4 regions of the Priestia sp. JSM ZJ58 genome follow, and region 3 is predicted to be linked to each of the others. Evidence: riboswitches for the same ligand, from Rfam matches in the RefSeq annotation. Region 3 holds a riboswitch; each other region holds the start of a gene.
The links. Region 3 has a riboswitch for cobalamin ahead of ACH6EI_RS00085 (ribonucleoside-diphosphate reductase subunit alpha). Riboswitches for the same ligand answer to the same signal wherever they lie in the genome.
Positions count from the first base shown of each region.

Region 1: linked by a shared signal. The riboswitch ahead of nikA (nickel ABC transporter substrate-binding protein) and the one ahead of ACH6EI_RS00085 (ribonucleoside-diphosphate reductase subunit alpha) in region 3 are both predicted to bind cobalamin.
Region 2: linked by a shared signal. The riboswitch ahead of ACH6EI_RS14775 (ABC transporter substrate-binding protein) and the one ahead of ACH6EI_RS00085 (ribonucleoside-diphosphate reductase subunit alpha) in region 3 are both predicted to bind cobalamin.
Region 4: linked by a shared signal. The riboswitch ahead of ACH6EI_RS11265 ((2Fe-2S) ferredoxin domain-containing protein) and the one ahead of ACH6EI_RS00085 (ribonucleoside-diphosphate reductase subunit alpha) in region 3 are both predicted to bind cobalamin.

Region 1 covers NZ_JBISEM010000005.1:101,061-108,454, forward strand. Annotated here, with positions in the region: gene ACH6EI_RS25375 (GNAT family N-acetyltransferase) at 123-650, opposite strand; gene nikA (nickel ABC transporter substrate-binding protein) at 720-2,261, opposite strand; cobalamin riboswitch at 2,405-2,595, opposite strand; gene ftsZ (cell division protein FtsZ) at 2,598-3,602, opposite strand; gene ACH6EI_RS25390 (tautomerase family protein) at 3,962-4,351, opposite strand; gene ACH6EI_RS25395 (hypothetical protein) at 4,519-4,677, opposite strand; gene ACH6EI_RS25400 (TRM11 family SAM-dependent methyltransferase) at 4,938-5,891, shown strand; gene rluF (23S rRNA pseudouridine(2604) synthase RluF) at 5,929-6,645, opposite strand; gene ACH6EI_RS25410 (MFS transporter) at 6,922-7,394, shown strand, end outside.
Region 2 covers NZ_JBISEM010000001.1:2,796,805-2,804,198, forward strand. Annotated here, with positions in the region: gene ACH6EI_RS14755 (bifunctional adenosylcobinamide kinase/adenosylcobinamide-phosphate guanylyltransferase) at 1-487, opposite strand, end outside; gene cobD (threonine-phosphate decarboxylase CobD) at 484-1,563, opposite strand; gene cbiB (adenosylcobinamide-phosphate synthase CbiB) at 1,538-2,524, opposite strand; gene ACH6EI_RS14770 (adenosylcobinamide amidohydrolase) at 2,529-3,137, opposite strand; gene ACH6EI_RS14775 (ABC transporter substrate-binding protein) at 3,226-4,185, opposite strand; cobalamin riboswitch at 4,445-4,577, opposite strand; gene ACH6EI_RS14780 (thioredoxin family protein) at 4,668-4,982, opposite strand; gene ACH6EI_RS14785 (YpjP family protein) at 5,171-5,773, opposite strand; gene ACH6EI_RS14790 (class I SAM-dependent methyltransferase) at 6,154-6,933, opposite strand; gene ACH6EI_RS14795 (BrxA/BrxB family bacilliredoxin) at 7,068-7,394, opposite strand, start outside.
Region 3 covers NZ_JBISEM010000001.1:14,283-21,676, forward strand. Annotated here, with positions in the region: gene menH (2-succinyl-6-hydroxy-2,4-cyclohexadiene-1-carboxylate synthase) at 1-298, shown strand, start outside; gene menB (1,4-dihydroxy-2-naphthoyl-CoA synthase) at 315-1,133, shown strand; gene ACH6EI_RS00075 (o-succinylbenzoate--CoA ligase) at 1,216-2,679, shown strand; gene menC (o-succinylbenzoate synthase) at 2,683-3,786, shown strand; cobalamin riboswitch at 4,065-4,250, shown strand; gene ACH6EI_RS00085 (ribonucleoside-diphosphate reductase subunit alpha) at 4,384-6,627, shown strand; gene ACH6EI_RS00090 (ribonucleotide-diphosphate reductase subunit beta) at 6,644-7,394, shown strand, end outside.
Region 4 covers NZ_JBISEM010000001.1:2,115,673-2,123,066, reverse strand. Annotated here, with positions in the region: gene ACH6EI_RS11285 (precorrin-8X methylmutase) at 1-647, opposite strand, end outside; gene cobK (precorrin-6A reductase) at 653-1,420, opposite strand; gene ACH6EI_RS11275 (sirohydrochlorin chelatase) at 1,417-2,337, opposite strand; gene cobJ (precorrin-3B C(17)-methyltransferase) at 2,355-3,977, opposite strand; gene ACH6EI_RS11265 ((2Fe-2S) ferredoxin domain-containing protein) at 3,991-4,371, opposite strand; cobalamin riboswitch at 4,473-4,652, opposite strand; cobalamin riboswitch at 4,771-4,949, opposite strand; gene ACH6EI_RS11260 (hypothetical protein) at 5,096-5,254, opposite strand; gene ACH6EI_RS11255 (M42 family metallopeptidase) at 5,607-6,644, opposite strand; gene ACH6EI_RS11250 (cation:dicarboxylate symporter family transporter) at 6,752-7,394, opposite strand, start outside.

The sequences.
Region 1 (7,394 bases), on a different contig from region 3:
TCAGCCAATTCGAAACGTGGTTCTTTTCTGTAAGGACTTGCCCTACAGGCTATAAATGTAAGTTACGTTCATTATAGCATGAGCCCATATACAGATTCCATGGTAATTACTGTATGATCTCGTTACGTTACGACTCGTTGTATTTTTCTGTCCATGTGCAGCGTATTCCATGGTTCATCCTGTTCAGCTAGCCTTTTGATAAAGCCTTGTGAAGCCCAAAAAGGAATAGCGCCAGGTAAAAAAGGATGAGTATGCAGATACAGCGTGTCATAAAAATGACTTTGGGCAAATTGTTCAACTGCTTTTAACAGCTGCTGTCCAATGCCTAGACGCCGGTACGCTGGATCGACATAGCATTTTACAATCTCAGCTGCAGTTCTATGTTCATATCGCTCTTTTAATGCATGAAACCGTCCATCGTAAGCGTATAAACCAATGGTTCCAATTACTTGTTGATTTTCCGTAACAGCTGCAAAAAAAGCAGCGTCTTTCGCTTGAACGTAATGTTCATTAAAATGAAGCAAATCCACAGGAAGCCGATTTTTTTCCAGCATAGGAAATAGCTCATTCCGCATATTCATGACAAACTGAATCACTTCAGCATCCTTTTCTTTTACTTCTTTAATTTGATACATTTGTACTTCATGCACGTTTACTGTCACATCCTTTTAGCGATCATTGTATACTTTTTCTTTTCTCTGCTTATGCTGCAATGTTAACTACGGCGTTACGTCTAAATGCTGAGTCAGCATATAATACTCGCTTGGATTTGTTGTCCAGTTTTTCACTTTTTGATTATAAGCAACAACAATGTTTGGATGTACAATCGATGACGTCAGCATTTTTCTATTAATCAAAGCGGTTGCTTGTTTGGCTAACTGATCTCGTTTTGCGTCATCTACTGTTGAATTTAACTGTTCTATCATTTTTGTTAGCGTATCATCATTAATCCGGCTGGCATTTAAACCACCGCCGGGCAAATAGTTCGTACTTAAATAATAGCTGGCATCTCCTCTAGGTGCTGTGATAAGGCTGTACAATGCTAAATCCCAATCATCTTTTGCCATTACATATTCATCGCTATCTTCAACTAGGTGAATCTTAATAGTAATTCCTAACTCTTTGGCATTAGACTGTATAAGCTGAGCAATTAAAGGCAGTTCTGGCAAAGAACTATATGTGACAAGAGAGAGCGATAGTGGCTTTCCATTTTTGATTGCTTTGTCATTTTTGATTTGATAGCCTGCTTTCTCTAAATATTTTTTAGCAGATGTCATACCTCTTTGCTCATTAGCAGTACTATCAGCAAAAGGAAATTGGGGTAAAAATGGACCTCGAGCCGCTGCCGCTTGATTGTTCATGATGCTGCTAACAATTTCTTTTCGGTTCAATAAGGTATCGATAGCTTTTCTTACATTTTCGTCTTTTAATGCGTCATTAGTTTGATTGTAAAGCAATAAATGGGTGCGCACACTAGGTACTCCACTTACTTTAAAAGACGGATCTGTTTGTAAAGTGCCCAAGCTTTCTAAAGGCGGGCGATAAATAATATCGGCTGTTCCAGATTGAAGAGCAGCAACTCGCGCATTAGCATCTTCGTTAAATCCAAAGATCGCACTTTTCAATTTCACTTTTCCACCCCAATAATTTTCATATCTTTCTAATTTTACTTGATTTCCTTGATCAAAAGACAAGACGCGAAATGGACCCGTACCAATGGGCTTCTTAGCTATATTAGAAGCATTAACATCTATAATAGCTGTATTTGGATGCACTAATTCAGAAGGAAATTTAGGCATTGGTTCTTTTAATGTAATTGTCAGCGCATGACTGTTCGCTTTCATTTCTTTAATATTTAAAGCGTTTTTCATCGCATAACTTTGGTCTATCGTTCTTTGAAGAGAAGACTTAACGGCATTTGCATCCAGCGCTTTTCCGTTTTGAAACGTGATGTTCTTTCTTATCATAAATGTCCATGTAAGGCCGTTATCTTTCGTTTCCCACTTTTCAGCAAGCCAAGGCTTTATTTTTAAATCGTCGTTGATTTTAACAAGCGTCTCCCCTACTCCCCCACGAACTGCTGTATAATTATCGTCCGTATGAGGATCAAGCGTTGCAGATGTAAAATTAAATAAAAACGTCACACTTTTATCCGTTTTCTTTCTTTCTTTTATACTTACGCTCTCTTCATTAGGAGCGCAAGCAGTGAGGCAAAGTAACATGAGAAATATCATAGATACAAGTTTTTTATTATTTATCATTCATTTTTCCACCTTCTATTTTAATACACAAAAAAAGCACTTCTAAAAAGAAGTGCTTGCCTTCACAACAAATTCAGATAAACGTATCCCTTGTTTATCGTATTTTTGATTCTGCCAAAACACCTCCCTATCCTCGTAGGTTATTGTGTGCTGCGATTTATGGCAGGTCTCCTGGCTTCAAGTCACTGCCTTATACCGCCTTCCCGTCTCTAAATAGACAGTGGCTTTTTGACATAAGGCTCCTTGTTACAGTGGCGGGACCGCTCCGGATTTTCACCGGATTCCCTTTTAAGGCAATTGAAAAACAATTGCCACCATAAAAGCTGGTTATTTAATTTAGTAGCGTGCTCTTGAAACTCTAGAAGTGGAAGCTGATGGTGAAATATCTTTATCATCAAATCCAGTGGCAATAACGGTTACCATCATTTCGTCCTTTAAATCTTCATTAATCACAGATCCAAAAATCATATTTAAGTCCTGATCAGAAGCGGACGTGACAATATCTGCTGCTTCCTGTACTTCGTAAAGACTCAGGCTGCTGCCGCTCGTAATGTTCAGCAGCACGCCTCTTGCTCCATCAATCGATGCATCTAGCAGCGGACTAGAAATCGCTTTTTTCGCTGCTTCAATTGCTCGATCTGATCCCGAAGCTCGTCCGATACCCATAAGCGCAAATCCTTGATTAGACATAATTGTTTTTACATCAGCAAAGTCAAGGTTAATCAGCCCTGGAACAGCGATTAAATCTGAAATACCTTGAATACCTTGGCGAAGAACATTATCTGCTTCACGGAATGCTTCAAGCATAGGTGTCTTTTTATCAACGATTTCAAGCAAACGGTCGTTTGGAATGACAATAAGGGTATCTACCGATTCATTCATCGCAGTAATACCGCCTACTGCTTGCTTGGTACGTTTATTTCCTTCAAACTTGAAAGGACGAGTAACTACTCCAATTGTTAAAGCATTTAGTTCACGGGCAATTTGGGCAATAACCGGAGCTGCTCCAGTACCAGTGCCTCCCCCCATGCCAGCTGTTACGAATACCATATCTGCGCCTTGCAGTACTTCTTGAATTTGCTCTCTGCTTTCTTCTGCAGCTTCTCTTCCTACTTCTGGATTAGCTCCTGCACCTAATCCTCGCGTTAATGCCGCACCAATCTGCATTTTCACATCTGCTTTAGATAAATTAAGCGCCTGAGCATCCGTATTAACGGCGATAAATTCTACCCCTTGTACACCATGTTCAATCATACGGTTAACGGTGTTATTTCCTCCACCGCCGACTCCAATTACTTTAATTCGCACTAATGGCGATACATCTCCATCAAATCCAAACATTCTAAGTTCCTCCTCAATGATCAAAATTACTTTCTCTTATTATCCGAAAAAACACGTGAAGAACCTTTTACTCCTATGTTTAACGCGTAACTGTTCTTTTGTTTTACAGATTTTATACATTTCTCTTTTAACCTTTAAATCTTTACATCTTTATGTAAAATTATTGTTGTTCCGAAGTTAGTACGCCGAACTCTTTTTTGGTTTTCCCACTCAAAACGGTATATAAGCTTATTGTATCATTCATTTGACAGATGTCTGTATTTAATTTTGAGTAAGATGTGACTAAGAGAATAATATTTTTATAGACAAAATGAGAAAAAGCCCTTAGAAATAAGGGCTTCTCTAGATAATAAACCATTTTATAATTTCCCAGTTAAGAATTGAGCTTCTCCCATACCAAAGCTCCAGTCAGCATTACCGTTTTCAACAATTGAAATCATAATGTCGCTTGGCTGAATTCCGCAGCTTTCTCCCAGCTCTTTTACAATTAATTTGTAAAGAGCTTGTTTTTGCTCTTCTGTTCGCTGTTTGCTCGTCACACTTATAATAACCAAATCCTTGCTTCTCTCAAAGCCAAGACCTGTATCTTCAATAATCATTTCATGAGCAGGATGCTGATGTACAATTTGATAACGATCGCGTTCTGGGACGCCAAAGGCTTCTAGCATCGCTCGATGAGTAGCGTCTAGTAATGTTTTTAACTCTTTTTCGTCTCTTCCTTCTATTACATCAAATCTAAGTAATGGCATACTAAGTAACCTCCAGCTTTTTGTCTAATGTATTATTGCTTTATCATATCACAACTATCATTTGTAAAAAAAAGATACGCTATTCACAATGTGCTCTCTAGTGAAAGAGACCTCAAACTCTTCAATAAAAGCTGAACCTAATAAAAAGAAATGAGCAGCATAACGGCTCATTTCATTAGTACAAAAATATTTATAATAAGAGCTAAAATACATGCAGATACAATGGCAATGAGTACGTTCATCACAAGGTTTTGCGAGGATGTTTTAGCTTGTTTTTTCATATCAGCCCGACTCATCTGTTGCTTTTCATGATCACTTTTAGACATCACGTAGCCTCTCCTATTCATCAAAATGTCAGCAGTGTATAAATGATTTTTGAGAAACCTTGATCCAGTTCTTTTGTATAAACAGCAGCACATGCAGGTTATCATCAGTTATTTTAGCATGTTTTGTCAAATAAGTGGACTATGTAGCGCTTCAATTTAGTATTCACAGCCAAATATATTTAAATTCGTTGCTTTTCTCTTCTTTTCTCGCTATTGTTTGAGAAGAAGGATAATTAGATACGATAAAGGATGATACGATATTGAATAACCATACGCAGCTGCCTCAGTATATCTACACATACGCATGCAGCGAAGAGGAACTCTCACTATGTCAATTAGAGAGACGCTCTCTTTTTGAAATTGAAACTGAGAAACCTATCATAAAAAGCGCCGTTAAACTTGATCCAAGCAGAAGCCCTTTTATCAAAGAGCGATTAGATATTATGTATGAATCAGATGACCTTGCAGATATTTGCAAACAAGTAGAAGATATTGACCTTGGAGATCAAACATTTAAACTCATTTTTATGAAAATTAATGACTTAGAAAAAGATCAAAAAATAAGCTATAAAGGTCAGCGTGCGATTGAACGTGATGTGGGTTGGCATTTTGTAGCAGAAGCAGACTTGCATAACCCTGACCATTTGTTTGGAATTGTTCCATTTGGAGGACGCTGGTATTTTGGAAAATATCAAAAAAGCGAAGCTGTATGGCTGCATCATTTGAAGAAACCGCGTGAATACTCTACGGCACTCAGTACCCGCCTTGCAAGAGCTGTAGCTAACATTGCCGTTCCAAAGCCTGAAGGAATCAAAGCGATTGATCCATGCTGTGGTATTGGTACAGTCCTCGTAGAAGCTCTTTCAATGGGCATTGATATTGTAGGACGCGATATCAACCCACTTGTGACCGACGGATCTCGTGAAAATATTGCGCATTTCGGCTTAAAGGGTGATGTCAAAACCGGACCGATTTCGGATGTTACCACTCACTATGACGTAGCGATCATCGACATGCCTTACAATCTCTACACCCACGCGACGCCTGAAGATCAGCTTTCTATTTTAAAACACGCTCGCCGCTTTGCGGATAAAGTAGTCGTAATTACAGTAGACACGATTGACCATATGATTCATGAAGCTGGCTTTTCTATTTCAGATCGCTGCGTAGCGCGCAAAAGCGTATTTTCTAGACAAGTAGTTGTATGCGAATAAAAAAAGACACCAGTCTAACAGGCTGGTGTCTTTTGATTTACCACTCTTTAGGTTCATAGTCTAATTCTTTGAATAGCTGCGTACGCTCTTTTTTCGTTAAATCTCTCCATTGCCCAACAGGCAAGTTGTTTAAGTGAATATTCATAATACGCGTACGCTGAAGTCGGTATACTTCATATCCGAGCACTTCACACATACGGCGAATTTGACGATTTAAGCCCTGTGTTAAAATAATTTGAAACTCGTACTTAGACAGCTGTGTCACTTTACAAGGAAGCGTTTTTGTACCTAAAATTTTTACTCCCTCAGACATGTTTTTGATAAACTCGGGTGTAATCGGCTTATCTACTGCAACAATATATTCTTTTTCATGCTTGTTTTCTGCACGTAAAATTTCGTTAATAATATCGCCGTCATTTGTAAGTAAAATTAAGCCGTCTGAATCCTTATCTAGTCGTCCGACATGATGAATACGCAAAGGGTGATTGACTAAGTCAATGATGTTTCCCTTTACTTTTTTCTCACTCGTACTTGTAATGCCGACTGGTTTATTAAGTGCAATATATACATTATTTCGAGCAATCCGAAGCTGTTGGCCGCTTACTCGAATATCATCGCCAGGCTTAACTTGATCTCCGATTTTTGCAACCTTTCCATTAACGGTTACTCTTCCTTCACTAATTAACTTATCTGCCCCGCGTCTTGACGCTTTGCCAGATTCACTAATAAATTTATTCAGTCTCAGGTGAATCACAACCTTACATTTAAAAATTTTAAAATTTGTCTCTTCTATTAGAAACCGATATGTGTCAATTTCTATACCGTCCCTATCGTAACATGCTATACGCTTCTCGTCTTCTTTTAATTTCATTACTTGACTATATTTTTTTAACAGAAATAAAAGGATAGCCTCAAAATACTTTGTAAACTTATTCTTAACATTTCAAGCAATGCTTACACCTGTCAAACCAACGTCAATCTTCACTCCTATACAAGACCTAAACGTCTGGATTGACTGATCAGTATAGAGTTGCTACCATCAGGTTTTCTTATGCTTCCAGGAGGAGTAACGCTGGCTCTAACAGCTATGGTCGGAGGAAGTTTGTTTGATAAAATTGGATTTAAACCGCTGCTTTTAACAAGTTTAATTCTGTTAACGTTTATTTTAAGTTTGTTCACTACCATTTCAAGAGAAACAACCACGATGACCGCAGCTATTTTATACGCTGCCTTTACAATTGGCGTAGGTTTAAGCATAGGACCCGTAATGACGCTTGCTTTAAATCAAGTACCTAAACCGCTTCACGCTCACGGTTCAGCCATTTCAAATACGATTAACCAAGTTTCAGGCGCAATTGGACCCGCTTTGTATACAAGTATTATGACTATGGCTTCTCAGCACTTTATTCAACAATCAAATGAAACGAATAAAACGCTGTTACAAATAAAAAGTATGACAAGCGGAGTTCATACCGTCTATTATGTAGCCATCGCTTTCGCTAT
Region 2 (7,394 bases), 2.8 Mb from region 3:
TTTCTACAATATACTGATGTAATTTCCCTAACATATGCATATAGCTATATGTCGGCTCCTCTAACACGCCCGCTTCAAACAGTTCATTAGATACTAGCACGACCGTCTGAGACTGCGCAAACAGCTTATCGAGCGCTTCTATCATCTGACGAAAAACCTCTTGTTTACCTTCTTTTGTTTGCCACCTTTTTTCGGTTAAAAAAAGCTCATTGGCAAGCCAGTTTGTGACACAATCCAAGAGTATAGTATCATCACTTCGAAGGTTTGGAAGAATTTGTTGTAAATCTACAGACTGCTCGATCGTTGCCCAAGGCGTGTTCGCCGCTTGACGTTCTGTTTGATGAAGCTGGATACGTTTTTGCATTTCACTATCTGTTTGCCGGCTTGTGGCAATATAAACAGCGCGCTTTGTACAAAAAGTTTGAACCATGTTCTCCGCTGCACGTGATTTGCCGCTTCGAACCCCTCCGCTAATAAAGATGATCATATTTCATCGAGTCCTTGTTTGATTACGTTAAGTAAATAGTCATTTTCTTCTTTCGTTTTCACAGCCAAACGGATATAGCGTCCATTTAAAAATGGGAAGTTTTCAGTATGCCGAGCTACCACACCGCGGCTTGCTAAATAGATAAGCCAGTCGCGCGTTTTAATAGAAGACGGAACGCTGCAAAGATAATAGTTTGTTTGAGACGGAGAAACCAAAAGCCCCCATTCTTCTAGTTGACTCAAGATCCGTTTTCGTTCTTGTTTAATATAATGTACGGTTTTTTTCACAAAATCTTTTTCATCTACACATATCATCCCTACTTGCTGCGACAATCCGTTTACACTCCAAGGAGGTTGTTTTTTAGACATCTTGCTAATAATTTTTTCATTTGCCAAAATATAGCCAAGGCGAAGCCCCGCAATATTAAACATCTTTGTCATCGAACGCACAACAATGAGATGTTCATAGTTTAGAATAAGAGAATCAAATGAAGGCTGATGTTCGACAAAATCAATAAATGCTTCATCAATTATTAAGTATGTACCATGATGAGCAGCAGCTTTTACTACTTTCATCCATTCCTCGTGACTATACATAACGCCCGTTGGATTATTTGGGTGACAAATCCATAGTACTTTTATATCCGGAAGAATACTCATAATCAACTCTATATCCCAGCTCCAGCCATTTTCTTCAGCTAAAGGAACGTATGTCACTTCACATCCATACGCTTTACTTGCCTGTTCGTATTCGACAAACGTCGGCTGTACAATCCCCGCTTTCTCTCCTGAAAATAAAGAAGCAATAAGGAAAAAAGCTTCAGCGGCCCCATTTGTGGGCAGCACTTGGGCAGCGGAAACATGATGATGAGCTGCAAGTTTATTTTTTAGTTCTGTTACTTCAGGATCAGGGTAACTAAACGCAGCTTCCTTGAATTCGTTCCACTTTTCGTGAAGAACAAGGGGAGCCCCTAAAGGATTTGTGTTTACGCTAAAGTCTTTTAGATGCGACAAATTCTCGGCCCCTATTGCTTTTAAAAAGACATTGGGGTTAGCTCCATGTGTAGGTAATAGCACTAATAACTCCTCCTAACAAAAGATAGAATAACCACGTAGCATAGACCGTCCTTTTCATAATGAAAACAGCTTGTTCAATATGACCGGGTTGCAGGGGAATGAGTGGTTCGCCCATTTTTGCACGATTAGATTCTATGCCTTTATATGTATTAAGCCCGCCGAGTTGAATACCTAAAAGGGCAGCCACTGCACTTTCCCCGTATCCGCTATTTGGACTTGGATGCTTCTTAGCATCGCGCTTAATCAAACTCGTTACATGCCAAAGAGAATATTGGCTTTTTGCTACATTAACAGCGGTCATCACCACTGCAGTTAACCGACTTGGAATATAGTTTAATACGTCATCGGTTTTTGCACTAAAATAGCCGAACAGAAAGTAGCGGTCATTTTTATACCCAACCATTGAATCGCATGTGTTAATAGCTCGGTAAAAAAAGGCTAGGGCTCCCCCTCCTATAAATGCATAAAAAAGCGGAGCTGTAATACCATCACTTGTATTTTCAGCCACGGTCTCTACCGTCGCTCTGGCAATTTCTCCTTCTGATAAACGGTCCGTATCTCGTCCCACAATCATGCTTACTTCATATCTAGCTTTCTCCATATCTCCTAGCTGAAGCGGCTTTTGCACCTTATAAGCAGCTTCGCTTAAGGAACGAGTGGATATAGTAGTCGCAATCATTACGCCCTCTACTAAAACACCTAGTATAAAATGAACTCCGTACAAAGCATGAAGGAATAAAAAAGGAATAACTCCTGCGAGCACCACCATACTTATCACAAGAAGCAATCCTTTGAATCGTTTTCCTGCGCCTTTATTTAATCTGGAATCCATCCAATAAATCCACTTGCCAAACCAGCGAACGGGATGCGGCCAATTTTCTGGGTCACCTATGATTCGGTCAATGAGTAGAGCAATCGTCATGGCTGTCAGGTGTGCAATCATCGCTTGTGCAATACTCATTTCTTCACCTCTTTTCCTTAAGTGCCTGCTCTAAGCTTATTTTTACCAGCTTGGCTACCGCTTGACCTAAAGCGGTCATAGAGCCTGCATATTCATATAATGGTCCTTGCTGAGACGCTGCAACTGAGATACTGTCCGTAGATGTTCCCGTAGCAATCGTCTTTGTAGCTGGATCTATGACACCCAGCTGTGACAGCGTTTTTGTTTTGGCTTCTGTAGCGGCAATAAAAAGCTGTAAAAACGCCGCATCCGTAAGCCTGCCTTCCACGAAAAAAAACATATTAATTGTACCGGGAGAGGAATAGAAAGGGACAGCTTCGTCAGCTGTAATATCCACTGCGTTTCCTACTCCAGCCGTTATCACGGAAGCTACTCTTACTCCGTAGCCTTCATAACAGTAAATCGCTCTTTCTTTTAACCAAACCGCTGTCATCAACCCTACGATTTGCTCATGGCGCACATTTTCTTTCATCAAATATTGCTCATACTCTAAAGAAGGAGTATCTGAATAATAGTCTTTATGAACAAATCGATTGTAAAAGGTGTCCGTTTCCGTGATGCCTGTTCCTAAAACGCCTGAGCTGTATGTTTTATAAGAAGTCTCGGTTTTCATGATTAAAAGCTCAGGCCGTTCTTCAATTTTAAGATGTGAAAAGGGACCAATCCCCTTTTCGATTCGAACTGGAATATGGTCCCTCTTTTTATTTATTGTACACCTCAGGGTATACTGCTTTTGCTAAGTCCTCTAAGCCATCTACAATACGAGGTCCTAAGCGGTTGATTTTGTTTTGATCAACCTTTTCAATATTCCCCTCTTTTACAGCAGTCATGCTGCTCCAAGCGGGACGCTTCATAATCTCATTTTTGTCTGCATCATACGTTGCGATAATAACGTCAGGGTTTAACTTAACAACTTGCTCTTCAGAAAACTTAACCCAACCCTTTTCACTAGCCGCTACGTTATCAGCACCGATCATAGTAAGCATTTCGTTCATGAACGTACCTTTTCCTGTTGTATAAATCTCAGGAGCTCCCGATACCTCTATCCATACTTTTTTACGATCTTCTTTTGAAATCGTTTTTGCTTTTTTCTCAATTGAAGCTACTTTTTCTTTCATGTCTTTAATTGTTTGATTAGCTTCTTTTGTTTTACCCGTTAATTTACCAATTTGCGTAATAGAATCATAAACCGTATCAAACGTTGTTGAATCTTTTACAACAAATACCGGAATACCCGCACTTTCAATTTGTTTAAATACTTCATCTGAAACGCCCATACTTGAAGCGTGTGCCAGCACTAAATCAGGATTTAAAGCAATAACTTTTTCTGCATTAACGTTCATATCTCCCACCTGCGCTTTTTTCTTTACGCTTTTAGGATAATCATCGTTGCTTGTGACACCGACTAATTCTTTTTCAAGGCCAAGGGCATATACAATCTCCGTATTACTTGGCATTAATGAAACAATTTTCTTAGGCTGTTTTTTCAACGTAATTTCTTTATCACGCGCGTCTTTTACCTTCACTGGAAACGCAGCTTGTGACGTTTGTTCTGTATCTTGCTTCGTTTTTTTATCACTGTTGCTTTGGCTGCCTGCACCGCATGCAGCAAGTACGATGACTAACAGCGCAATAATGGAATACGAAAGCCATTTTTTCATCTAAATACTCCCCCTATATATTGTTCATTGTGAATACGAAACCTCCACGTTAAAGAAAAAGCAAATGATCATGCAAAAAGCAGCGCTATCCCGTTTTTTCCGCTTTGACTATGTATACTGCTCGGCAGCAGCTTCAAAATAAAAAAGCTTTACTTTCAATTGAAAGCAAAGCAGGTAACGTCAAGATAAGCAGGAAAAGAATCCGTTCACTATACTTGATATGTATGTTCATTACCCTGCTTCACCCTTCCTCGAAGGTTTCACAGCTAACAATAAGGCAGGTCTCCTGACTTACGCACAAAGCGCTTACAGTGGCGGGACCGCGCTGGTTTTTCACCAGACTTCCCTTTTCACTCAATCTTTAAATTGAGACCTTATTGCTTTACGATTATTCACTTGTCCTAGTATACCCCACTCATCGAAAAATGGAAATAGCCATTCTCACAAAAAAAGCTGCGAGAATGCTCTCGCAGCTTAGGGAATTAAAGAGTTGCTAAAAATTCACGGACCGCTTCAGGCGTTTTAGCATTTGCACTGTGCAGGTGCGCAATTTTTTCACCGTTTTTATATACAAGAAGAGAAGGAATACCCATTACATTGTTTTCAGCAGAAAGTTCTTCAAACTCATCCTTGTCAATTTTAAACCATGCTTTATCTGTATTTTCGTCAACGATTTCATCAATAAACATATCCAAACGTTTGCAATCAGGACACCACGTTGTCGTAAAAATCCCAACGCTTAGTGTTTCATTCTTAATTTGTTCGCGAAATTGTTTTTCTTCCGTAAATTGTTTCATTGTGTTACCTCCAGCGTCTATTCGTTGCTTCCTACAATTCTATAGTAAGAAGTCTGACTTCATTATAAACGATTTTTTTATCGTTGTGCTAATGTTTCAGCTTATTTAGACCATAACGGTTTTAGACGTAAAAAAATGCTAGCTTAAAAAAGCTAACATTTCGAAATTGTAGAATGTTGTGTCTATTATCAGCTGAACCACTTAGGCGGCATGTTTCGGTTCCAATAAATTTTCCCTAAATCATAATGCTTTTGAAAATTATCTGCGGCCGCATGATAGTGAAAATTAAACCAGTATCCATCTTTTGGAGGATTTTCACGCCGTACATGAAACCGTATTAAGTCCTGACCGGTTTCCCGGTCATATACATGGAAAATCTTTTCACCGTAGCCAGCAGCAGGGTGCTCGCTTATCTCGAGATTCTGAATCGACTGTTCACGTTCAGTGCCAATGTCGGTCAGCACTTCTTCAATTTTAGGTAACACTGCTAGACGAAATTCATCTTCAATGACAGGTCCAATTTTTGTTCCGAATTTTTCCACTGACTGTTTTTCAGCTGATTCCATTGCATACGTAACAAATGATGAAACGTCTTCATATTTTGGTTCTTCATATGGCAAATGAATATCTTCTATAACAGCTGTGACAGGAGTTGTTTCTCTTACATACCCTGCTTTATGTTGCTTGTCCGCTTTTGCATCATCAACGTATAAATATTCTGGTGGAGTGACAAGCCCAAATGTAAATACTGTAATAAATACAATTAGCATTCTTTTTATCCATCTAGGCATTCGTATCTTTCCTTTCTCATCTTTTCCCATATGGTCTTTTCATATTGTAAAATTCATTATCATAACTCACTAGGTATTGTAACATACTTATTAATTTTTTACCTATATTTGCTTATTCATTTATGCTGTCTACGGGCATTTGACGACTTTTCAGTTACCACCTTCCTTCTTCTGTTTGAGGTTGTCACACCGAGCGGAAACCTATACAAGATATTCCTTTTTTGCTGGATGCTTAAACACAAAAGTATTTTTATGTTCAAAAATATATCATACTTTTATGAACTTTAGATGAAATTCATAAAAAAAACTTCCAAAACTTTTTAATTCCTAAAAGGTTTTGGAAGTCTTTTCAATGAGCGTAATTAATTTTACTTTTTTGGTTATTTTTGTATATCAATTGTCCCGTAATGAAATTTTGATGTTTTTCGTTTTTGCACAGTAAATCCATGCTCTTTAAAACGACTGCTTTTCCAATGATCTTTTAGCACGACCTTTTGTTTGGCTACTCTTTTTGCTTCTTGTATAGCCATTGGCGTCAGCGTGGTATACAGTGCTATTGCTTTAATACCGTTAATTCCATTCGATTCCTCAATTTGTTCTTGAAACATAGGATCAAAGTAGACAACATCAAAAGAATTATCTTCACAACACGCCAAAAACGATTCAAAATTTTGATGAACCACGTTTATACGCTTCATTGCATCATTCAACTCTTGTACGTCACTTTCCCAATTTAAAAGTCCTTGTTTGACTAAATAAGCTACATAGCGGTTGCCTTCTAGTCCGACAACTTTCCCACTTTTCCCTACCGCCACGCTCGCCATCATACTATCCGATGCAAGACCAAGTGTACAGTCAAGCACGCTCATTCCTTTTTCTAAACCAGCAGCTTCAATAAACGGATCACGTTCTCCCCGCAGCCATCTCTTCACTCTAAACATAGCGGAATTTGGATGAAAAAAAATAGGTTCTTCTTCACTTTGGACGTGCAATTCTACTCTATTTTTACCGACAACCAGCACGTCTGCCGCTTCAAGATTTTGAAGATCTGCAACAGATTTCTTCTCTCTTGTTACAAAAGGTATACTTAAATCAGCGGCTACTTGTTTGGCTTTTACAATCATCTGTTCATTTGTTCGACCAGCAGTCGTAACAATCACTTTCATAACTCCCCCTACACTGTTTGGCTATTTACATAAAGAAAAAGGATGCCGATAGACATCCTTTTTCTTATAAAGTATATGCGATTTTTCTTTAAAAATCTATATACTAGATGTGACAAAAGCAGGACATTTTATGAACAGTGCTGCTTAAAGCCATTTAAAATGTTTTCAAAAATAACTTCTAACGGCTGACCTTCAATTTCATGTCGAGGAATAAAATGAACAACTTCTTTTCCTTTTAAAAGTGCCATAGACGGTGATGAAGGCTCAATGTCCCCAAAATATTCACGCATTTTAGCTGTTGCTTCCTTATCTTGACCGGCAAAAACAGTTACCACTTGATCTGGTTTTTGCTCAGACTGTAAGTACGCTTGCGTTGCTGCAGGACGTGCTAAACCAGCAGCGCATCCACAAACTGAATTAACGACAACAAAAGTTGTTCCTTCTACGTTTTCCAT
Region 3 (7,394 bases):
TCAAGAAGCGGTGCGTCAAGAAAGACTTTCGCATACAGAAATCGGCCTTTCCAACAGTTTGAAAGGAATGGGAACAGGAGTCCAGCCGTCCCTTTGGGAGAAGCTGGACGATCTGTTGATGCCGGTTTTGCTTATTACAGGAGAAGTAGATCAAAAGTTTTGTTTAATTTCCAAAGAAATGCAAACATTAATACCAAATGCTACTTCTAAAATTATTTTAGGGACAGGCCATGCAATTCACGTGGAACAACCCGAGATTTTTGGTAGAATAGTAAGTGAGTTCTTAGCTACTACATAATTAGGAGGAAATAAAGATGACAGTTGAATGGACATCAGTACGTCAATATGAAGACATTTTATACGAAACATATAACGGAATCGCTAAAATTACGATTAACCGTCCGGAAGTGCACAATGCATTCCGTCCAAAAACAGTAATGGAATTGATCGATGCATTTGCTTATGCTCGTGACGATGCAAGCGTTGGAGTAATTGTATTAGCAGGTGCTGGGGATAAAGCATTTTGCTCAGGCGGAGACCAAAGAGTTCGCGGTCACGGCGGCTATGTAGGAGAAGATGAAATTCCACGTCTAAACGTTCTAGATTTACAGCGTTTAATTCGCGTAATTCCAAAGCCGGTTGTTGCAATGGTATCAGGCTATGCAATTGGTGGAGGCCACGTTCTTCACGTTGTATGTGACTTAACAATTGCAGCGGATAACGCAGTCTTTGGACAAACAGGTCCTAAAGTTGGAAGCTTCGATGCAGGATATGGCTCTGGTTACTTAGCTCGCATCGTAGGCCATAAGAAAGCGCGTGAGATCTGGTTCTTATGCCGTCAGTACAACGCTCAAGAAGCACTAGACATGGGATTAGTAAACACGGTCGTTCCATTAGAACAGCTTGAAGCTGAAACAATTCAATGGTGTGAAGAGATGTTAGAAAAAAGTCCAACCGCTCTTCGTTTCTTAAAAGCAGCATTTAATGCTGATACGGACGGCTTAGCTGGTATCCAGCAATTTGCGGGTGACGCAACGCTTCTTTATTACACAACGGACGAGGCAAAAGAAGGTCGCGATGCATTTAAGGAAAAACGCAATCCAGACTTCCAACAGTTCCCACGTTTCCCTTAAACAGCTGAAACAGCTTGGTGATTATCATCAGGCTGTTTTTTCAATTTGATTTAGTTAATTAGTATAAAAAGGAGAGAAATTTATGAGTGGCCAAACGATTCCTAATGGGCTTATGCAAAGAGCATATTTGACGCCAAACCGAGTGGCGGTAGAAACACTGCAAACGTCGCTTACTTTTCAAGAGCTTCATAAGCGTGTTCAAAAAGTAGCGCAGCAGCTTTCGTTTAACGGTGTAAAGCAAGGTGATACCATTGCTTTATGCATGAAAAACAGCGTGGAGTTTATTGAGATTTTACATGCGGTTTCTTATATTGGCGCTCGGGTGCTGCTCGTCAATACGCGTTTGACAAATGAAGAAATCAATTATCAGCTAACAGATGCAAACGTGTCGTTGCTTATTACGGATGAAGCATTTTTAACGAGAGAGTTCCAAAGTTCCATTACTCAGCTTCCTTTATCTTCTTTAAAAAGTTCTCCAGAAACAGAAACGTATTTTCAGAAAACGTGGAATCTCGAGGAGACGTTCACCATTATGTATACGTCTGGAACAACAGGTAATCCAAAAGGAGTGCTGCAGACATATGGAAATCACTGGTGGAGTTCCATTGGTTCAGCGCTTAATTTAGGATTAAATGAAAAAGACTGCTGGCTTATAGCGGTTCCTTTGTTTCATATTAGCGGATTATCCATTTTAATGCGGAGCGTCTTTTACGGAATGAAAATCATTTTAGAAGAACGATTTGAAGCAAGAGCGGTGAATGAAGCCATTGAAAACAAAGGAGTAACAATTATTTCGGTTGTCACTTCCATGCTATCGAATATGCTGGATGAATTAGCTGAACGTAAATACCCAAATACATTTCGCTGTATGCTTTTAGGAGGAGGACCCGCACCGCTTACTATTTTAGAGGCTTGTGTGAATAAAGAAATTCCTGTTTATCAAACGTATGGAATGACAGAAACATCTTCACAGTTCGTTACGCTTTCACCTGAAGATAGTTTGCGAAAACTGGGATCAGCAGGTAAACCATTATTTCCGTGTGCAATGAAAATTGTAGATGAGAATGGAAATGAAACACGTGAAGCAGGAGAAATCATTGTTAAAGGTCCAAATGTTACAAAAGGATATTTAAATAAACCTGAAGCTACTAAAAAAGCCCTTCAACAAGGCTGGTTCTATACAGGAGATATCGGGAAAGTGGATGAAGAAGGTTTTCTATATGTATTAGACAGACGTTCGGACCTTATTATTTCAGGTGGAGAAAATGTATATCCAGCTGAAATTGAAAATGTTTTGTTGAAGCATCCCGCTGTTAAAGAGGCCGGTGTAACGGGAGTAGCCGATGGAAAATGGGGACAAGTTCCTGCAGCATGCATTGTTATAAACGAAGACGTTTCAGATGAAGAGTTATCTTTACACATTCAACAATTTTTAGCAAAGTACAAACTTCCAAAGTATTTCGTTCGAGTAGAGGAGCTGCCGCGAACGGCCTCTAATAAAATCATACGCCGGAAGCTATCATCGTTCATACAGAAAGGGATTTAATCGATGATTATCAAAAAAGTACATCTTTATAAAATTGACATGAAGCTTCTTTCTCCTTTTTCAACAAGCTATGGTACGGTCCAGGATCGAGAATTGATTTTGCTTGAAGTAGAAGATGAAAAAGGATTTACAGGATGGGGAGAAGTCGTTGCTTTTTCATCTCCTTGGTATACGGAAGAAACGATTCAGACATGTTTTCATATGTTAGACGATTTTTTAATTCCTTCGCTTCTTCACCAGCAGCTTCAAAAACCAGAGGATGTTCAAAAGTTATTCAAACCTCTAAAGCGGAACAACATGGCTAAAGCAGCTTTGGACTGTGCTGTATGGGATTTGTATGCAAAGCGCCAAAATAAGCCCTTAGCTGAAGTAATTGGCGGAATAAGGCCTGCTGTAGAAGCTGGAGTGGTAGTTGGCTTAAATGATATTTCCATCATGAAAGAACAAATAAAGACTTATATGAAAGATGGTTATAAGCGCTTTAAAGTGAAAATTAAGCCAGGCGCTGACTATGAGCTACTGAAACAAATTCGAGATGAATTTCCAAGCATTCCTCTTATGGCTGATGCCAATTCAGCCTATACGTTAAGCGATAGTGATTCATTGAAAAAACTAGATGAATTGAATTTAATGATGATCGAACAGCCGTTAAGTTCGGATGATATCCTTGATCATCGATTATTACAAAAGCAAATGAAGACGCCGATTTGCTTAGATGAAAGTATTGTGAGCTATGAAGATGCACGTCATGCAATCGAACAAAAAAGCTGCAAGATTATCAATGTGAAAATCGGTCGAGTTGGCGGAATGTCTGTAGCAAAAAAAATTCATGATTTATGCGCCCTACACGGTGTAAGGCTTTGGGTTGGCGGAATGTTAGAAGCCGGGATTTCACGAGCTCATAACATCGCCCTTGCCACACTGCCTTCTTTCACGATACCAGGTGACATTTCTGCGTCGTCTCGCTATTGGGAAAAAGATATTATTAAGCCCGAAGTAGAGGTAGAAGCCGGAGTAATAAAGGTGAAGGAAAAACCGGGGATAGGATACGATATTGATAAAAAGTTTATCAAAACAATCACAGCATTTGAAAAAGAATACAAATAATTAAAAACCGTTTTTTATGAAAAACGGTTTTTTTATTGATGTTGGCAATGTTTAGTAGAAAAATAGGACAAATTTTTTAAAAAGAGCACATTGTTCCATCAAGCGTGTCAAAACATGTTATGATGGAGTAGTTTGATGAAAAAAGTCGAAGGATTTTATCGTAAAAAACAAAATTATTTTTGAAAATAGGTTGATAGTTTTCTAAGTTGTCCTATATAATGTGTTTATAACATAACACAATATGTTGTTTGTTAAACAATAATAAAATACTATATTTTGTGTTTTCCAGTGAAAAAGGTGTCTGATAAAAAGACTTAAAAGGGAATTTGGTGAAAATCCAAAGCTGTCCCCGCAACTGTGAATGCTGATGAAATAAGGAGATCCACTGTGAGTAAACATCATGGGAAGGCCTTAAAGTAAAAAGAAGCATAAGTCAGGAGACCTGCCTTTTTTATGTCGTTTTATCTTCTTCGGGAGGTGAGAGGGTAGAGCGAGGATTGAGAAAAGACTTAGTGTCTTCTTCTATCTTCGTTCTATTCGCTCACCGAGGTACGGTGAGCGATTTTTTATTTTGAAGTGAAGAGAGGAGCCATATTTATGGTGAATACATTAAAGCCTACAATTCTACATGAATTAACTGCATATATTGAACGTTTAAAAAAAGAATTTACGCAACTTGATTTTTCTTTGTATGAGGAAAAGGTTATTCAAACTGTTACAGTAAAGGAAAATATGACGGACGAAAAGGTTGCAAACGTACTAATTTTGGCAGCCCTAGAGCGTATTTCAATGGAAGAACCAGATTGGACGTACGTGGCGGCAGACGTCTACTTAAACGAACTATATCGAAAAGCAGCGGACAACCGAGGTTATGATAAAAAAGAGAAGTACGGTTCGTTTTATCAGCTTATTCAAGAACTAACAAAAATCGGCATTTATAATAAACAGCTATTAAAAACATATACAGAAGAAGAAATTAATGAAATTGCTTCAGTCATTATTCCTGAACGCGATCGTTTATTTACATACATTGGATTGCTGACATTAGCAGATCGCTATTTAGCGACATCACATGATAAGCGTGTATACGAATTACCGCAAGAACGTTTTCTTATCATTGCTATGACGCTGATGTCTCAAGAAAAGAAAGAAAATCGAACAGCATTAGTAAAAGAAGCGTACTGGGCGCTTTCTAGTCTATATATGACGGTTGCCACACCAACACTCTCAAACGCAGGAAAGAGCTACGGACAGCTATCTAGCTGCTTTATTGATACGATTGATGACAGCTTACGCGGTATTTATGATAGCAATACAGATTTGGCCACGCTTAGTAAAAATGGAGGCGGAATTGGTGTCTACCTCGGTCATATTAGAAGTCGAGGAAGTGATATAAAAGGTTTTAAAGGCGTATCATCAGGAACAATTCCATGGATGAAACAGCTAAATAATACGGCTGTAAGTGTCGATCAGCTAGGTCAACGACAAGGAGCTATTGCTGTATATTTAGATGTTTGGCATAAAGACATTTTTTCATTCTTAGACGCGCGTTTGAACAATGGTGATGAACGCCAGCGCACGCATGATTTATTCACTGGCGTATGTTTGCCAGATTTGTTTATGGAAAAAGTAGAAGCACGTGAAGACTGGCACTTATTCGATCCTCACGAAGTTCGTACGCTGATGGGCTACTCGTTAGAAGATTTTTATGATGAAGAAGAAGGCAGCGGTTCGTTCCGCACTCGTTACGCTGAGTGTGTAAACAATGAACAGCTTTCAAGAGAAACAGTGCCTGCTATTGAGATCTTCAAGCGCATTATGCTTTCGCAGCTTGAAACCGGAACTCCTTATATGTTCTATCGTGATACGGTTAACCGAGCTAATCAAAACCGACACGCGGGCATGATTTACTGCAGTAACTTATGTACAGAAATCACGCAAAACCAAAGTACAACGGTCGTAACAGAGGAAATTACGGAAGACGGAAAAATTATTATTACAAAGAATCCGGGCGATTTTGTTGTATGTAATCTTTCTTCTATTAACTTAGCGAGAGCCGTAACTGAAGATGTACTTGAACGTTTAATTCCAATTCAAGTACGCATGCTTGATAATGTTATTGAGTTAAATGATTTGCCGGTACTTCAAGCAAAGCTAACGAATCAAAAGTACCGCGCAGTAGGGCTTGGCACATTTGGCTGGAACCATTTGCTTGCCTTAAAGAAAATAGCATGGGAGACAGATGAAGCGGTAGCATATTGCGATGAATTGTATGAACAAATTTCTTACTTAACCGTGCAGGCAAGCATGAACTTAGCTAAAGAAAAAGGCGCATATCCATTATTTAAAGGCTCAGATTTTGAGTCAGGCGCTTATTTTGAAACACGTGAATACACGAGCGAAGCGTGGAGTGAACTGCGTAGCGAAGTTCAAAGCAATGGGATAAGAAATGGATATTTAATGGCTGTAGCACCTAATTCATCAACATCTATTATCGCGGGTTCTACGGCAAGTATTGATCCGATTTTCCGTAAGTTTTATTCAGAGGAAAAGAAAAACTATAAAATCCCAGTGACGGCACCAGATTTATCGCCAGCAACAAACTGGTATTATAAGTCCGTTTATTTAATTGATCAGCACTGGAGCATTAAGCAAAACGCCAAGCGCCAGCGTCATATTGATCAATCTATTTCATTCAATTTATATGTACAAAATGATATCCGAGCAAAAGAGCTGCTGGATCTTCATATGACGGCATGGAAAGAAAAATTAAAAACGACCTATTACGTACGTTCAACATCAAGTGAAGTCATTGAAGAATGTGAAAGCTGTCATAGTTAAAAGGAGTGAATAATTGATGACAAGCATGTTAAAACGAGAATTAATGAACGAAACAGCTCCGAACCGTTCGACAGGAATCATCAACGGCAAGAGCTCCAATATTCTAAACTGGGATGACGTCCGATTTTCATGGGCGTTCCCTAAATACAAGCGTATGCTAGCTAATTTCTGGACGCCGTTTGAAATTAATATGGGTCAAGATATTAAACAGTTCCCTCAGTTAACCGCTGACGAACAAGAGAGCTTTCTAAAAATTATTGGCCTGCTGGCGCTACTGGACAGTATTCAATCAGATTATGCTAGCAAAGTAGCTGACTATGTAACCGATTCTTCGATTAACGCTCTAATGATTATTTTAGCGCAGCAAGAAGTGGTTCATAATCATTCGTATTCATATGTTTTATCAAGTCTTGTACCAAAAGGAAAACAAGATGAAGTATTTGAATACTGGCGTACAGACGAAAAGCTTCGCGCACGAAATGACTTTATTACAAACGGATATAAAGCATTTAGCGAAGAAGCAACGGTTGAAAACTTTTTGAAGTCTATGGTATATGATGTTATTTTAGAAGGACTTTTCTTCTATAGCGGATTTGCGTTCTTCTATAATCTTGCGAGAAATCAAAAGATGGTGGCGACATCTACGATGATTAATTATATCAATCGTGATGAACAGCTTCACGTTGGGTTATTTGAAAAGATTTTCAAGGAAGTACTAAATGAAAATCCAGCTTATCGTACGGAGGAGCTAGAAACGTTTGTAGTTG
Region 4 (7,394 bases), 2.1 Mb from region 3:
TACACCTGATCTGCAAGAATTGAAATTGCATTTAATGCAGCAACCGTTACCGTACTGCCGCCTTTTCGCCCGATGTTTGTAATAAACGGCACGTCAAGTTTGGCAAGTTCTTCTTTCGATTCAGCCGCTGAAACAAACCCTACCGGCAGACCAATAACAAGCCCAGGCTTCGCTTCTCCTTCTTTAATCAAACGAATTAACTCAAGTAACGCTGTCGGTGCGTTCCCAATTGCAAAAATCCCGCCGTCTGCTTCTTTAATTGCTTTTCGCATAGAAATAATTGCACGCGTTGTATTTAAGCGCTTTGCTTCTTCCATTACGTCCGGATCTGAAATATAAACTTTGATTTCACCGCCGTGTTTTTCAATTCGCTGCTTGTTTGTTCCTACTTGCACCATTTGTACATCTGCAACCACTTGCTTGCCGCTGCGAATGGCTTTAATTCCTGCTTGAATCGCATCTGGATGAAACAGCATGCTGCGTCCAAGCTCAAAGTCTGCAGACGCGTGAATTACCCGCTGAACAATTGGGTACTGTTCATCTGTAAACGGATGAGGTCCAAGCTCTTCTGTAATCATTTCAAAACTTTTTCCTTCAATTTGCTGAGGCTGAACAGTTAACGGTTTAAATTCTGTACGAAAATCCATCTCAATCAACTCCTAGTTTGGTTTACTAAAGCATGAACCACTTCTTCAAACGTGGAATACACGGTCCCATACTCAATTTTCGGTCGCCCAATCATAATGATATCTAAGCCTAACTCTTTAGCTGCTTCCACTTTTTCATCCACAGATCCAACTTTTCCGCTTTCTTTTGTGACCATGACCGTCACTCCGTATTGCTTATACAGTGCTTGATCAAACTCTTTTGTAAACGGACCTTGAATAGCAATAATATTTTTTTGCGGCAATCCTAACTGCTGACACTTTTCCATATTATCCAGCCTTGGAAGCATACGAGCAACAAGCCGTACATCTGAAAGAGGAAGGAGCTTTTCTGTAAAAACCTGCAGCGTCTTGCTGCCTGTTGTCAGCATAATAACTCCTTTTTTCTCAGCTGCTACTTCAGCTGCTTCTTCATACGTAGAAACCATCGTCATATTGTCGTAGGTAAAAGCCTGCGAAGCCCGCTCATAGCGTATGTAAGGAATCGATGTTTCAGCAGCCGCACCGATGGCGTTTTTAGATGCTTCTTCGGCAAAGGGGTGACTTGCATCCACAATAGCTTTTACACCATGTTCGTTTATAAAAGTCATCATATCTTCTTGTGTGAGACGTCCAATTTTCACTTTCACTTCTGCTCGCTGTAATTCGATTGCTGCATTGTCGGTTACAACCGTCGCCGTAACGTCGTAACCTTCTTTTTTCACTTGAACAGCTAATGCACGTGCATCGCTAGTTCCCGCTAACAATAAAATCATTTTAACTCGCCGACCTTATCTTCATGGTGGTGATGGTCATGATGGTGATCGTGGTGATGGTGATCGTGGTGATGGTGCCCGTGATCATGATCGTGATGATGATGGTGATCAATATGCTCCATAATGCCGAGGCGATATTGACATGTATCGCAGTTCATTTTCACTTCGCCTTCTAATCCTTCTTCAGCACGTTCTTTTAAAATTGTCTGCAGTTTTGGATGAAAACCGAAATAGCCGGCTAGCTTAAACTCAATGTTTTCATGCTGCATTTTATACTGCTTCACCATTTCTTCCAAACGCTTAATTAGTACTCCTGTAAATAAGAAATACGGGAGAATAACCACTTTTTTAGCGCCCAGTTTTAAACATCGTTCCACTCCTTCATCAATCAATGGAGCGGTCACGCCCATAAAAGAAGTTTCGACGATTTTGTAGTTTGTTTTTTCCCAAAGAAGGCGCGTAATTTTATATAAATCACTGTTTGCATCAGGATCGCTTCCTCCTCGCCCTAAGACAATAACAGCCGTGTCTTCAGCTGGAGTTTCTAAATTTTCTCCTGATTCTTGTAATCTCGTTTTTAAAATTTCAAGGGCTTCTTCATGAACGCCAATGGGACGTCCGTACACGAAGTTTACGTGTGGATATTTTTCCTTAGCTTCATCTATAGCCGCCGGAATATGTATTTTTGAGTGGCCAGCTGGCAAGAGCATAATTGGAACTACAACTACATCTGTCGCTCCTTTTGCCACACATGTATCAATGCCTTGACTTACATTCGGACGTTCAAACTCTAGAAAACACGTTTCTACTAAAATAGATGGGTCCCAATCATGCTTCATAGTCGAGATAAACTCGCGAATTTGATCGTTCCCTTCAGGATCTCTACTTCCATGACCGACAAATAAAACTGATTTCATATAATGCCCTCCCATTTTTAATCTCCACACGGAGCTGGTTCTACTTTTATTTTTGGTGTTATATCTTGATAGTCGAATCCATAAACATTCTTCACACGCTTAAAGAATTTATGAAACCGCTCATTTGGATGACCTTTTTCTTTATATTCATGGACAATGTTCTCCACTATTTCAACAATGTCATCGGGCGCTATGCCTTCCGCCACAATTTGACCTGAATGGGCGTTTCGTCCAACCGTTTTAGCCCCTAAAAATAAGTCAAACGCACCTTTTCTGTAGACAATGCCGATATCTTCTTGAACAGCACCGTAACAGGCCATACCGCATCCATTAATACCAAGCTTCAGCTCTTTTGGCATGTCCATTCCACCGAGACGCTTTTGTAATTGTTCCGTATGCGGGATGGCGTCACTTTTTTCTCCATCACAAAAATCACACGCTTTAATTGTAAACACGTCTCCGACTGGAGATAGTAAAAAGGAAGCTGATTGGAGCTTTTTAATAATCACATCTGGCTGAGCCGTTGGAATTTGCAGTTTGATTTGATGGTCAGGCGTATACTCCATCGTACCTTTTTCACCAACAACTTCTGCTAGTGTTGTCATTTGAACGGGCGTAAACTTCTTATTTGCAAGCCCTGGACTAACTGCCACTTCAAAAATAGACTCAATTGGCTGGTGTACGACCGGTGAAGTAGTTTCACCTAAAATTGCTTGAAGCGCTTCTTCTGCCAGAGCTCGTGAAGCTGCTTTTTCTTCTTTTGTGTTCTGAACATCTTCAATAGCTGAAGCCGTTTGCTTTACAGTCTCCTCTTGATCAAGAGCCCATGGTTCTGCTTCTTTTCGAAGTCGCTGATGCGGTCTTAGCGGCTGCTCTGTTTGGTTGAGGGTATATTTACGCTGATACCCGCGCGGTGTAATCATTAAGTCATCGTAAAAGAACGTAGATGAATTTCCGACAACAACGGTAGTCAGCATGCCTATTTCATGATTTAACATGTCTTTTAAATTGGTCATTACCACTTCTTCACGGTCACGATAAGCGCTTTTCACAAGACCAACAGGCGTATCGGGGGAACGGTATTTTAATAAAATCCTTTGCGCTTCCACAATTTGTCTTGTGCGTCTTCCGCTTTTCGGATTATAAAAAGCTACTACAAAATCTGCTTGTGCAGCTGCTTCGATTCGTTTTTCGATTAACTCCCAAGGCGTAAGGTGGTCACTTAAACTAATCGTACAGGCATCATGCATCACGGGCGCCCCAAGGAGGGATGCGCATGAATTAATAGCCGAAATGCCAGGAATCACTTCCAGCTCTACGCCCGTTTCTTTTTTCCATCCTTTTTCAATCAACACTTCATACACAAGGCCGGCCATTCCGTATACTCCTGCATCTCCGCTTGAAATGACCGCCACGGTTTTTCCCGCTTCAGCTTGCTTTACGGCTTCTTGTGCACGGCTTACTTCTTCGGTCATTCCTGTACTAATAATTTGCTGATTCGTTAATAGTCCTTGAATTAATTCCACATAGGTTTTATAACCAATGATCATATCACTTTCTTGAATGGCTTCTCTTGCTCGCTGTGTAATATGTTCAAAGCTTCCTGGGCCGAATCCAATAACTAACAGTTTACCTTTCATGCTAGCTCCTCCTTTATGCGTTACTTTTTACTTTGTCAATTCCTTCTATGGAGTCACTCTTTTCCGGAGAAACAAAACCGTTTTGATCATATTCATAAATAAGTGATTCCTTTATACTGCAGCCTCCTGCTAAATGTTCTTCAACAATTCGATGAGCTACGTTTTCAGTGACCTGCTTGTACCAATCTCCTGAAGGGTACACGATAGCTACAGGAGCATCTTTGCATCTTCCGTTACAGCGCGTACGGGTTGTGTGAACCGCTTCATCTAGATTCAGTTCAGTCACTTTATTTCGAATAGCTTGCGTGGCTTCTTCTCCACCTTTTCTCATACAGCTGCTTCCATTACAAATCAATACGTGATGTTTTGTTCCATTTAAGTTCCACGTCGTCACACTTATTCGCTCCTTTACTAAAAAAACGCCTCTATCAATGATAGAGGCGCAGAAAAATTCAAACTAAGTTTTTGCACTTCCACCTATATCCCGTAGGGTAAGCTTCGCATTAGAAAAAGGCTGGTTTCCTGACTTCGATTCATCACTTGATTGCGCCTTCCCGAATACAGTGGCATATGCAATCAGCTCCTCTTCACAGTGGCGGGTACCGCGCTGGCTTCACACCAGACTTCCCATTTAACGCAATGTGAACATTGCGCACCTTTTTTGCACGATATGTAGTTTTGTGCTACGAGAAAAACCCGCTTCGCTAATATGCGAGCGGGTAAAACGTCAGAATAAAAGTGTACACGAATGCCACTTTAAGCCAACGTTTCCCTTCCCGCTCCCCGGAGAAATAGAAACTTCACAATAAAGACAGGTCTCCTGACTTGTGTATCATTCTACTTGAGAACCTTCCCGTGATTTTTCCACAGTGGTTATACTCGTTCGTCCACACTTACAGTTGCGGGGGCAGTACTGGTCTTTCACCAGTTTCCCTATTAAGCCTTCTTGGCATCTTTACTGTTGCTGTTTGATATATATGAACCTTTTAAACTATCAGAATAATAGAAGTAACTACCATATCATAGCGTACATTTTTTTTTATTTCAACTCTATTCTTTTCGTAAGATACAAGAAGCTATGAAAAAACAAGAGCATAAAGTCAGCTCTTGTTTTTTCATTATATAGCTACTAATGTTAAATGAGGATCATTATAATACACGACTTCTGAAAGAACTTTACAGCCATTTGTTTTTGCAAAAGCTTCTCTCGCCTGCGTTTCAGTTTCAAATTCAAACATTTTCATTTCTTTTCCAGCATATACCGTCAGTACCCACATGAAAAGATTCGCCTCCGATTATTGTAGTGATCGCTATATCCACATTATGACGAAACCATATCCTTTTGAAAACCCATTCTACAAAACTTGTCACAAGAAACTTTTAAAAATTTAAAAACATTTTAACTTCTGTAAATGAACAAAATGTACAAAAGGTTTAAGCCGTATTATACCTCTTTAAAAAAGGTGCTTTTTTTACCAACTGTTGCTTCACCAGTAAAAAAATATATAGTATTTATTAAAAAAAGAAGCCGGACAGCCGGCTTCTTTTTTAGGAAAGGAAAGTACAGACATCACAGTCCCGTCCTGCTCTTTGTTTTGCATAAAAATACACTAATTAAATATTCCTTTCTTAAAGCAGAACCATGTTCGATTGCACATAGTGGTAAAGAAGCTTGTACGTATGGTTTAATGAATCTTGATGCGTTCTCTCAAACGCATGAGAAGAATCAATTCCTGGACCAATTAAGCCGTGTACGATGTCATGCCCGGCACGAATAGCAGCAGAAGCATCTGATCCGTAAAACGGATAAATATCTAATTTGTACTGAATATCATGCTGCTTAGCTAGCTCCACCAAATGCTTTCTCAAACCGTAATGATATGGGCCGCTTGAATCTTTTACACAAATAGACACGGTGTATTCATCAGTAGATTGTCCATCTCCCATGGCACCCATATCAACCGCTAAGTATTCTACCGTTTGAGGCGTAATATTAGAATTTCCTCCGTATCCAATTTCTTCATTATTTGAAATAAGAAAGTGCGTAGTGTATGGCAGTTCGATCTGCTCTTCTTGAATTGTTTTCATGAGCTGAAGCAATAAAGCTACGCTTGCTTTATCATCGAGATGACGAGATTTAATAAAACCGCTTTTTGTTATTTCTACACGAGGATCAAACGAAACAAAGTCGCCGACTTCAATTCCAAGACTGCGAACATCTTCTGCGCTATGTACTTTTTCATCCAATCGAATTTCTATATTATCTTGATTTCGCTCAGCTTTACCTGCATCTTTATACACATGAACAGATGTTTGATGCATAAGGATGGTCCCTGTAAATACTTCTCCTGCTGACGTTTCGATTTCACAATATTCTCCTTCAATGGAATTGTAGCGGAACCCTCCAATCAAGTCGATTTTCAGACGTCCACTCGGTTTGATTTCTTTTACCATAGCACCTAATGTATCGACATGAGCCGTCAGCATGCGGTGATGATCCGTATCTTTACCGGGAATAGTAGCGACTAAGCCTCCTTTTCGATTGCGATACGTTTGAATATTTAGCTCTTTTACATAGTCTTCGACAAATGAAATCACCTTTTCTGTATTTCCAGAAGGACTGGGAATCGAAACAAGCTTTTTAATTAACTGAACAGTTTCCGTCATTATGACACTTCCTTTGTCTCTCATTTCTTTTATTTTACCATATGTTTCAAAAAAGATAACAGGCAGCTCCAAACAAAAAAGCCAGGCAGCTGCCCGGCTTTTTTGTTTTAAGCTATGTTTGATTTCTTTAATTCATTTGTGTAATTTAATGATTTTTGCTTATCAAACTCGCCTTCAGACTTGGACATTACAATTGCAGCTAAAGCATTTCCTACTACGTTAACTGTGGTACGCATCATATCAAGAATGCGGTCAATTCCTGCAATAAATGCCATGCCTTCAAGAGGGAAGCCCATAGATTCAAGCGTAGCAAGTACAACTACAAACGATGCCCCTGGTACACCAGCCATCCCTTTTGAGGTTAACATTAGCACAAGAAGGAGCTGAATTTGATCCATAATGGAAAGGTCAATGCCGTACATTTGAGCAATAAACAGCGATGCCAGCGCCTGATAAATGGTTGAACCATCTAAATTAAACGTGTAGCCTGTTGGAATAACAAACGATGTAACCGATTTAGAACAACCGAAGTCTTCCATCTTTTTGATAAGAGATGGTAAAACGGCTTCTGAACTTGCTGTTGTAAAAGCAAGAAGCAGCTCGTCTTTTAACACTTTTATGAGCGTAAACATGCTTGTTCCAGCCATTTTAGCAATAATTCCAAGAACCACAAGCACAAAGAAAATCATGGTGAAGTAAACGGCGAACACTAATTTCCCTAATGGAATAAGTGATCCGACACCAAACTTT